Allochromatium vinosum DSM 180: one gene and its partners. The protein of the gene in region 2 interacts with the protein of the main gene of each other region in a pairwise test. Links are inferred from orthologs where the notes say so. Each region holds a gene or a part of one and is shown on either strand. Other genes may lie near its edges.

What was found.
Region 1: the proteins of ftsZ (region 2) and ALVIN_RS06320 interact in binary tests that used the Escherichia coli proteins (3 or more experiments, as listed by UniProt). The link is inferred for Allochromatium vinosum DSM 180 from one-to-one orthologs.
Region 3: the proteins of ftsZ (region 2) and ALVIN_RS14250 interact in binary tests that used the Escherichia coli proteins (3 or more experiments, as listed by UniProt). The link is inferred for Allochromatium vinosum DSM 180 from one-to-one orthologs.

The regions. Positions count from the first base shown.
Region 1 is NC_013851.1:1,465,731-1,468,694, forward strand. Bases 54-2,862 are described here. They hold ALVIN_RS06320 (bifunctional tRNA (adenosine(37)-C2)-methyltransferase TrmG/ribosomal RNA large subunit methyltransferase RlmN), read right to left. Parts: upstream 2,103-2,862; coding sequence 1,005-2,102; downstream 54-1,004. Other genes in these bases: ALVIN_RS06310 (RodZ domain-containing protein), read right to left, coding at 54-101; pilW (type IV pilus biogenesis/stability protein PilW), read right to left, coding at 220-1,002; ndk (nucleoside-diphosphate kinase), read right to left, coding at 2,123-2,551; ALVIN_RS06330 (hypothetical protein), read left to right, coding at 2,838-2,862. Outside these bases: more of ALVIN_RS06310, read right to left, coding at 1-53; more of ALVIN_RS06330, read left to right, coding at 2,863-2,964.
Region 2 is NC_013851.1:145,338-148,386, reverse strand. Bases 33-2,926 are described here. They hold ftsZ (cell division protein FtsZ), read right to left. Parts: upstream 2,116-2,926; coding sequence 949-2,115; downstream 33-948. Other genes in these bases: ftsA (cell division protein FtsA), read right to left, coding at 2,279-2,926; lpxC (UDP-3-O-acyl-N-acetylglucosamine deacetylase), read right to left, coding at 33-714. In the rest of the region: more of lpxC, read right to left, coding at 1-32; more of ftsA, read right to left, coding at 2,927-3,049. UniProt on the Escherichia coli protein: Essential cell division protein that forms a contractile ring structure (Z ring) at the future cell division site. The regulation of the ring assembly controls the timing and the location of cell division.
Region 3 is NC_013851.1:3,229,936-3,233,082, forward strand. What follows is about bases 111-3,102. They hold ALVIN_RS14250 (rod shape-determining protein), read left to right. Parts: upstream 111-1,079; coding sequence 1,080-2,126; downstream 2,127-3,102. Other genes in these bases: gatA (Asp-tRNA(Asn)/Glu-tRNA(Gln) amidotransferase subunit GatA), read right to left, coding at 111-547; gatC (Asp-tRNA(Asn)/Glu-tRNA(Gln) amidotransferase subunit GatC), read right to left, coding at 547-834; mreC (rod shape-determining protein MreC), read left to right, coding at 2,179-3,051; mreD (rod shape-determining protein MreD), read left to right, coding at 3,048-3,102. Outside these bases: more of gatA, read right to left, coding at 1-110; more of mreD, read left to right, coding at 3,103-3,147. UniProt on the Escherichia coli protein: Forms membrane-associated dynamic filaments that are essential for cell shape determination. Acts by regulating cell wall synthesis and cell elongation, and thus cell shape.

The DNA of each region.
Region 1 (2,964 bases), 1.3 Mb from region 2 along the record:
TTACGCGACTCACGCAGTGCCCGCAGTCGGCGACCCGGGGTATCGTTTGGCTCCAGCATGTTGGGATCGTCTGACAGCGTGGTGTTGATCGATGGACTCATGGCGTGATCAATGGTCGGTTTTCAAAGTGCGGTATCACTTGCTTGGGTGATTCGCGGGGGCGGCCGACTGGCGGTGAACGCCAATGGGCCTGATCCGGTCGGTCTCGTCTTGGTCATCCTAGGGGACGCGGCCGGTCGTCGCCGGCTCAGGGAAGTTTTTGTCGAGGGCGTCCTGGTAGAAGGCGGCGCGCTTGCGGTTGCCGAGCGCGCGCTCGGCTTTGATGCCAGCCTGGAGGGCAATGCGCGAGGCGGCGGGCGTGCGCACCGTCTCTGACTTGAAATAGCGGTCGATATAGTCCTTGGCGGCCTTGGCGTCGCCGCGCCTCATGGCCAGTTCGGCCAGACTGGCCAACGGGACACCGAAGCCGGCGTTCGACTGGAGGGCCGCGCGATAATGGGTCTCGGCCTTGGTCGTATCGCCTGCCTCAACGGCGCAATTGCCGGCGTTGGTCAAGGCGATCCAGGGCGAGGTGTAGATGGGGTTGGCGGCAGCCTTGAGGAACTGGGCATCGGCCTCGGCATAACGGCGCTGATTGCACAGGAAGGAGCCATAGGCATTGAGCACGTCCGGATTGTTCGGAGCGAGCTGGATGGCGCGCTCATAGTGCTTGGCCGCCTCGTCGCTCTGCTGCAACTGTTCGAGCAGGAAGGCCAGCCAGACGTGTGCCGGTGCATATTTGGAATCGGCCCTGACGGCCTGCTGGGCGCGGCGCAGGGCGACCTCGGTCTGTCCCAGCCGATGGTATTCCTTGGCCAGGTCGACATAGAGCTTGGCCGGACTGTCATCCGGGGTCAGGCCCAGCGCCTCGTCGCCCGTCTTCAGGGTCGACTTGCCGCCACAGGCCAGCAGCGTCAGGCAGAGGCCGAGCACCAGAGACAGACGTGGAGCGAATCCGTGCATCGTCATCGCAGATCCACCCGTGTGTCCGCCTCGACCCGGATGCGCCCGAGCCGTCCGGTGCGATCCTGGACGCGCCCGACCAGTTGTCCGCAGGCAGCGGCGATCTCGTCGCCACGGGTCTTGCGCGTCATGGCGAAGATCCCCGAGCGGGCCAGCCGCTCGCGGAAGGTTTCGACCCGATCCGGCGGCGAGGTGCCGAAATCGCTGCCGGTGAAGGGGTTGAAAGGAATCAGATTGACCTTGGACGGCACGCCCTCGAGCAACCGGATGAGCTGCTTGGCGTGGGCCGGGCTGTCGTTGATGCCGTCGAGCATCACGTATTCCCAGGTGATCTTGCGCCGCTTGTCGCCGGCGACATAGTGCTTGCAGGCGGGAATCAGCTCGGCGAGCGGATACTTGCGGTTGATCGGCACCAGTTCGTCGCGCAGTTCGTCGTTCGGTGCGTGCAGCGAGACGGCCAGGGAGACGTCGCTGACTTCGCGCAGCCGGTAGATGTTCGGCACGATGCCCGAGGTGCTCAGGGTCACGCGCTGCTTGGCCAGCATGTAGGCCAGATCGTCCTGCATGACGTCCATGGCCTTGACCGCCGCCTCGAAGTTGGCCAGCGGCTCGCCCATGCCCATCATGACCACGTTGGTCGGTGCGGCGCCGAGCTGGCGCGCGGCATGCCAGACCTGACCGATGATCTCGGCAACGCTCAGGTTGCGGTTGAAGCCCTGGCGCGCGGTGGCGCAGAAGGCGCATTCGAGCGCACACCCGACCTGAGAGGACACGCAGATGGTGCTGCGCTTGCCCTCGGGGATGAACACGGTCTCGACCCGCTGTCCATCGACCAGCTCCATCACCCACTTGACGGTGCCGTCGGCGGAGGGATGGGTCTGGAGGATGCGCGGCAGCCGGATCTCGACCGTCTCGAGCAGGACGGTGCGCAGGCTCTTGGGCAGATCGGTCATGGCGTCGAAGTCGACGACGCCATGCTTGTGCATCCACTTGAAGAGATTGCGGCCATGGAACGCCTTGAAGCCGAGCGCCGTCACCAGCGACTCGCAGCCGGCGAGGTCGAGGTCGAGCGGATTGGGCTTGGTCGAAGTGGCGTTCATGGCAATCCTGATCGTCTCGATCAGCGGGTGCGGGGGCAGACGCCCTCGGGGAAGAAGAAGGCGATCTCGACGGCGGCGTTCTCGGGCGAATCCGAGCCGTGCGCGGCGTTCTCGGTGAAGGAGTCGGCGAAGTCGGCGCGGATGGTGCCGGGCGCGGCCTGGGCCGGGTTGGTGGCGCCCATGATCTCGCGGTTCTTGGCCACGGCGTCCTCACCCTCCAGCACCTGCACCATCACCGGGCCGGAGATCATGAAGTCGACCAGCTCATCGAAGAAGGGCTTGCCCTGATGGATGGCGTAGAAGGCGCTGGCCTGCTCGCGGCTCATGTGCAGCATGCGCGCGGCGACGATCTTGAGTCCGGCGGCCTCGAAACGGCCGAGGATGGCGCCGATGGCGTCCTTGGCGACGGCGTTCGGCTTGATGATGGAAAGGGTGCGCTCAATAGCCATGCGGGCTCCTAACGAAATGGGGCGTTTGATAATGGGAGTTTAGAGTCGGAATTCGACGCGGATTGGAACGCTGTCGGGAGGCGGCTGGTCCGGTCCGAACGCGGACTGTCCGACGGATTCCAGCGACGTCTGTGTCAGGTCGATCCCTAAGTCTAATGGTAGCGGCGTGGTCGGGCAATGGCGCAATGCTTTGGATCGCGGCTGGAGTATTGTAGAGTCGTGCGCGTTCGCACGCCTCAGCCTGATGGCGATGCGACACTTGAACACGATTCGATTAGAGATTTGCATGAGCCGATACGACGTTTTCAATGGTGATGCCGACGGGCTGTGCGCCCTGCATCAATTGCGGCTGATCGAGCCGCTCGACACCCGGCTCGTGACCGGTCCCAAGCGGGAGATCGATCTGCTCGCGC
Region 2 (3,049 bases):
CTTGTGCCGGACGAATTCGTCTTCGTAGCGCAGACCCTCCTCGTTGAGGATGCGGTACTCATCGACCACCACGGCATTGTCCAGACTGCCGCCAAGGGCCAGATTCTGCTGGCGCAGCGCCTCGATGTCGCGCAGGAAACCGAAGGTCCGGGCCCGACTCAGCTCACGCACGAAGGACGCGGTCGAGAAATCGATCTCGGCCTGATTCGAGCGCGCCTGGAAGGCTGGATGGTCGAACTCGATCGAGAAGTTCACCTTGAAGCCGTCATAGGGCGTGAAGCGCGCGAACTTGTCGCCGTCGCGGACCTCGACCGGGCGCTTGATGCGGATGAAGCGCTTGGCCTTGGACTGCTCCTCGATCCCCGCCGATTGCAGCAGAAAGACGAAGGGCGCAGCGCTGCCGTCCATGATCGGCACCTCGGCGGCGGCCAGATCCACATAGGCGTTGTCGATCCCCAGACCGGCGAAGGCCGAGAGCAGGTGCTCGATGGTCGAGACCCGCACATCGCCATTGACCAGGGTGGTCGACAACCGCGTATCGCCGACGTTGAAGGGCGTGGCGGCGATGGTGACAGGTTGATCCAGATCGATGCGACGAAAGACGATCCCCGTATCGGGCGCAGCCGGGCGCAGGGTCAGCTCGACCTTCTCGCCCGTATGCAGGCCGACCCCGGTCGCACGGATGGCGTTCTTCAATGTGCGCTGCTTGAGCATCGATTCGGGATCTCCCATCGCAATCCACGACGGCCGTCAGGCGATCGGCCAGCCGTTCGACTCGGACACGGGCATCAACGCCTCGGATCCTTCTGATATCGCCCCACGCCCCCAGACAAAGAGGCGCTGGCGATAATCATATTAGGGTTTTCCCGAAATTTTTTCAAGCTCGACGACAAAAAAAGCAGGATGACTTTGTTTTGCCTAGAGTTATCGATACAGGGAAAGTCCTGATCAATCCGCTTGACGACGCAGGAACGCCGGGATGTCCAGGTAATCCAGGTCGTTGTCTTCGCTCTTGTCGGACGCGGCGGGCGTCGCTCCCCCCTTGCGATAGATGGCCGGACGACGATCCATCTCACGATAATCCGGGGCTGAGCTGTCCGAGTCCCCCGTGATCAGGCGCATCGCCGGCTCGCCCGCCGTGCGCTTGACCTTGACGCGCCGGTCGCCGAGTCCGGTGGCCACCACGGTCACGCGCAGTTCGTCCTCCAGCTCCGGATCGACCACGGTGCCCACGACCACGGTGGCGTCGTCGTCGGCAAAGTCGCGCACCGTGTTACCGACCTCGTCGAACTCGCCGATGGTCAGGGTCATGCCGGCGGTGATGTTGACCAGGATGCCCTTGGCGCCGGCCAGATCGATGTCTTCCAGCAGCGGACTCTTGATGGCGGCCTCGGCGGCCTCGCGCGCGCGGTTCTCGCCGCGCGCCGAGCCGGTACCCATCATGGCCACGCCCATGTTGGACATGACGGTCTTGACGTCGGCGAAGTCGACGTTGATCAGACCGCGACAGGTGATGAGTTCGGCGATGCCCTGGGTGGCGTTGAGCAGAACGTCGTTGGCGGCCTTGAAGGCGTCGAGCAGGCTCATGTCCTTGCCCAGCACCGCCAGCAGCTTTTCGTTGGGGATGGTGATGAGCGAGTCGACGTGCTGGGCCAGCTCCGTGATGCCTTCCTCGGCGATGCGTCGACGTCTGGTGCCCTCGAAGGGGAAGGGCTTGGTGACCACGGCGACGGTCAGGATGCCGAGTTCCTTGGCGACCTGAGCCACGATGGGCGCGGCACCCGTGCCCGTACCGCCGCCCATGCCGGCGGTGATGAACACCATGTCCGCTCCCTCCAGGGCCTCCTGGATGCGGTCGCGATCCTCGAGCGCCGCGTGCCGACCGACGTCCGGATCGGCGCCCGCGCCCAGTCCCTTCGTGATGCCGGCGCCCAGCTGCAGGATGGTCTTGACGTTGGAGTGACGCAGTGCCTGTGCATCCGTGTTGGCACAGATGAAGTCCACGCCCTCGATGGTCGAGGCCACCATGTGATTGACCGCGTTGCTGCCACCACCACCGACACCGATGACCTTGATGACGGCATTCTGACTGTGAGTATCCATCAATTCAAACATTTGATCTGCTCCCAGGCGCACCCCATGCGCCACCATAAACCTTGAATTCTAGCCGTGGACTCACGTCCAACGACCCCCCCGACTCGGTCGACGCGCTCGACACGCACCGACCGACCAACAAACTCGAACCGGTCTCGATAGGGAGTTGCCCCCATCGATCGAATCAGAAATTCCCTTGGAACCAATGGCGCAAACGAACCAGCATTCCCTTCAACCCTGGAGTGTCGGACGGCTCCGGACGACGCGAGAAGCGATGCTGACGTGCATACATCAAAAGCCCCACGCCCGTGGAATGGGCCGGATTGTCGACGACCTCCGACAGACCCAGCACGCGATTGGGCACCCCCAGCCGCACCGGCATGTGGAACACTTCCTCGGCCAGCTCGATCAGTCCGCGCATCTTGGCGCTGCCGCCGGTCAGGACCACACCGCCGGCGATCACGTCCTCAAAACCGCTGCGACGCAACTCGTTGTGCAGCAGGGTCAGCAACTCCTCGTAGCGCGGCTCGACGACCTCGGCCAGGGTCTGGCGCGAGAGCCGCCGCGGCGGCCGGTCACCGATGCTCGGCACCTCGATGTTGTCTCCATTGGCCGCCAGTTGGGTCAGGGCGCAGGCGTGCTGGATCTTGATCTGCTCGGCGTGCTGGGTCGGCGTGCGCAGTGCCACGGCGATGTCGTTGGTGACCTGATCGCCGGCGATCGGAATGACGGCCGTGTGCCGGATGGCGCCATCGGTGAAGACCGCCAGATCCGTGGTCCCGCCGCCGATGTCGACCACGCACACGCCCAGCTCCTTCTCGTCCTCGCCGAGCACCGCATAGCTCGAACTCAACTGCGCCAGCACCAGATCGTCGACCTCCAGCCCGCAGCGGCGCACGCACTTGACGATGTTCTGAGCCGCGCTGGCCGCGCCCGTGACCATGTGTACCCGCGC
Region 3 (3,147 bases), 3.1 Mb from region 2 along the record:
ACAGCGCCGCCGGCTGACGGATCGATCCGCCGGTGTCGCTGGCGGTCGCCGCCGCGCACAGCCGTGCGGCCACCGCCGCCGCCGAGCCGCCCGAGGAACCGCCCGGCACGCGAGCCGCGTCCCAGGGATTCCTGACCGGGCCATACCAGCTCGTCTCGTTACTCGACCCCATGGCGAACTCGTCCATGTTGGTCTTGCCCAACACCACGGCACCGGCCGCCGCCAGCCGCTCGACGATGGTCGCATCATAGGGCGCGACGAAGCCGTCGAGCATGCGCGAGCCGCAGCTGGTCTTGAGTCCTTGGGTACAGAAGATGTCCTTGTGCGCGATCGGGATGCCGGTCAGCGGCCCGGCCTCGCCGGATCTGAGCGTCTGGTCGGCACGCTCGGCCGTCGCGAGCGCCGATTCGGCCGCCACCGTGATGAAGGAGTTCAGCGCCGGATCGAGCCGCGCGATGCGCTCCAGATAATGCCGGGTCAGCTCGACGCTGGAATAGGTACGCAGCCGCAGATCCGCGGCCATTTGAGCGATCGATTTGTTCTGCATCAGTCGATGACCTTCGGAACCAGATAGAGTCCGCCCTCGGTCAGGGGGGCGATGGACTGGAAGCGTTCGCGCCGGTTCGGCTCACGGGGAACGTCCGGGCGCAGACGCTGGGCCATGTGCAGCGGATGGGCCATGGGCTCGACGCCTGAGGTGTCGACCGCATCCATCTGGGCGACCAGATCGAGGATGTTGGTGAGGTCCGTGGCATAGCGCGCGCGCTGCTCGGGAGCGATGGCGAGCCGCGCCAGATGGGCGATCTTGTCGATGTCGGATGAATCCAGTGACATGTTGCAGCAGCCGTTGGCAGTAAAATGGGCGAAAATAGCACAAAAGGGCGTCCGGGCGGGCGACTCTGCCCGGCATTCCCGAAGACCGGACACAGCGGGCGCCTTGCCGATCCAAGCCCGCATTGCTAGATTAGCGCCCCAATCATCCAGGGATCCCGTATCGGAACCGAGACCCGGGCTACTCCTCTTCTGCGACGCCGCACCCATCCATGGCGTTCCTTACCACCCGGAAGGTATCTTTACCGATGTTCTTCAGAAACATTCGCGGAATGTTCTCCAATGATCTGTCGATCGACCTGGGGACCGCCAATACCCTGATCTATGCGCGCGGCCGCGGCATCGTGCTCAACGAGCCCTCGGTCGTGGCCATCCGGCACGAACGCCAGGGCGGCACCAAGACGGTGGTGGCCGTCGGCGAGGAGGCCAAGCAGATGCTCGGTCGTACCCCTCAGAACGTCACCGCGATCCGGCCGATGAAGGACGGCGTCATCGCCGACTTCACCGTCACCGAGAAGATGCTCCAGTACTTCATCCATAAGGTGCATGAGACCAGCTTCCTGCGTCCCAGTCCGCGCGTGCTCATCTGCGTGCCCTGCGGCTCGACGCAGGTCGAGCGCCGTGCCATCAAGGAGTCGGCCGCCGGCGCCGGCGCGCGCGAGGTCTATCTGATCGAGGAGCCCATCTCGGCAGCCATCGGCGCCGGGCTTTCGGTGCACGAACCGCGCGGCTGCATGGTCATCGACATCGGCGGCGGCACGGCCGAGGTGGCGGTGATCTCGCTGAGCGGCATCGTCTATGCCGAGTCGGTACGGGTCGGGGGCGATACCTTCGATGACGCCATCGTCAACTATGTGCGCCGCAACTACGGCACCCAGATCGGCGAGGCCACCGCCGAGCGCATCAAACACAGCATCGGCTCGGCCTTCCCCGGCAACGAGGTGCTGGAGATCGACGTCAAGGGCCGCAGTCTGGCCGAGGGCGTGCCGCGCAGCTTCACGCTCAACAGCAACGAGATCCTCGAAGCCCTTCAGGAGCCGCTGTCGATGGTGGTGCAGGCGGTCAAGATGGCCCTGGAGAAGACGCCGCCCGAGCTGGGCGCCGATGTCGCCGAGCGCGGTATCGTACTGACCGGCGGCGGTTCGCTGCTGCGCGGTTTCGACCGGCTGATCGAAGAGGAGACCGGACTGCCGGTGATCGTGGCCGAGGATCCGCTGACCTGCGTCGCGCGCGGAGGCGGGATGGTGCTGGAGATGCTCGACACGCAGGAGAGCGCCTTGTTCGCGACCGAATGACAACCAAGAGCGTTCGCGGACTCTCTCGCCGAGGACTGCCGTCATCAAACCTCTGTTCAACCCTGGCCCATCACCCAATGTCCGCGTCATCCTGGCCGTGCTGATGGCGCTCGGGTTGCTCGTGGCCGATCATCATCAGCACCACCTGGAACTGCTGCGCACGGCGCTCTCACTCGTCACCTATCCGTTGCAACTGGCCTCCGACCGACCCAGCCAACTCTTTCGCGAGGCCCGTGAACGCTTCGTCAGGCAGGACGTCCTGCGCGACGAAAACGCCGAACTGCATCGCGAAAACCTGCTGCTCAAGGCGCGACTCCAGCAATTCGATTCGATGGAGGCCGAGAACGCGCGTCTGCGCGACCTGCTCGGCTCCTCGCTCGACGTCGGCGAGCGGGTGCTGATCGCCGAGATCATGGCCGTCGAACTCGCGCCCTATCGTCAGCAGGTCATGCTCAACAAGGGCACCAATGCCGGGGTTTTCGTCGGTCAACCCGTGCTCGACGCCAATGCGGTGATGGGGCAGGTCATCCGCACCAATCCGTTCTCTTCAGTGGTCCTGCTGATCACCGACTCGGATCATGCGCTACCGGTCGAGGTCAATCGCAACGGACTGCGCACCATCGCCGCCGGCACCGGTCCCAATCAGGATCTCGAACTGCTCTATATCCCCAAGAACGCCGACATCCAGGTCGATGATCTGTTAGTGACCTCGGGAATGGACGGACGCTTTCCCGCCGGCTATCCGGTAGCACGGGTCAAGACCGTGCGCCAGGATCCGGACAACCCCTTCACCACCGTCCTGGCCGCGCCCACGGCCCGGCTCGATCGCAGCCGCGAAGTCCTGCTGGTCTGGAATCTGAACGAGACCTCACGCCTGCAGGCCCTGACCGCCGAGGCCCTCCAGCCCAGGGACATGCCGCAGTGAAGACCGTCAAGAAGCGCGCGAGCAAACCGTCCTACAAGCCCCGTCAGCCCTTCTGGCCGATCGCGCTCTCACTCACGCTGGCGATGTACCTGACCA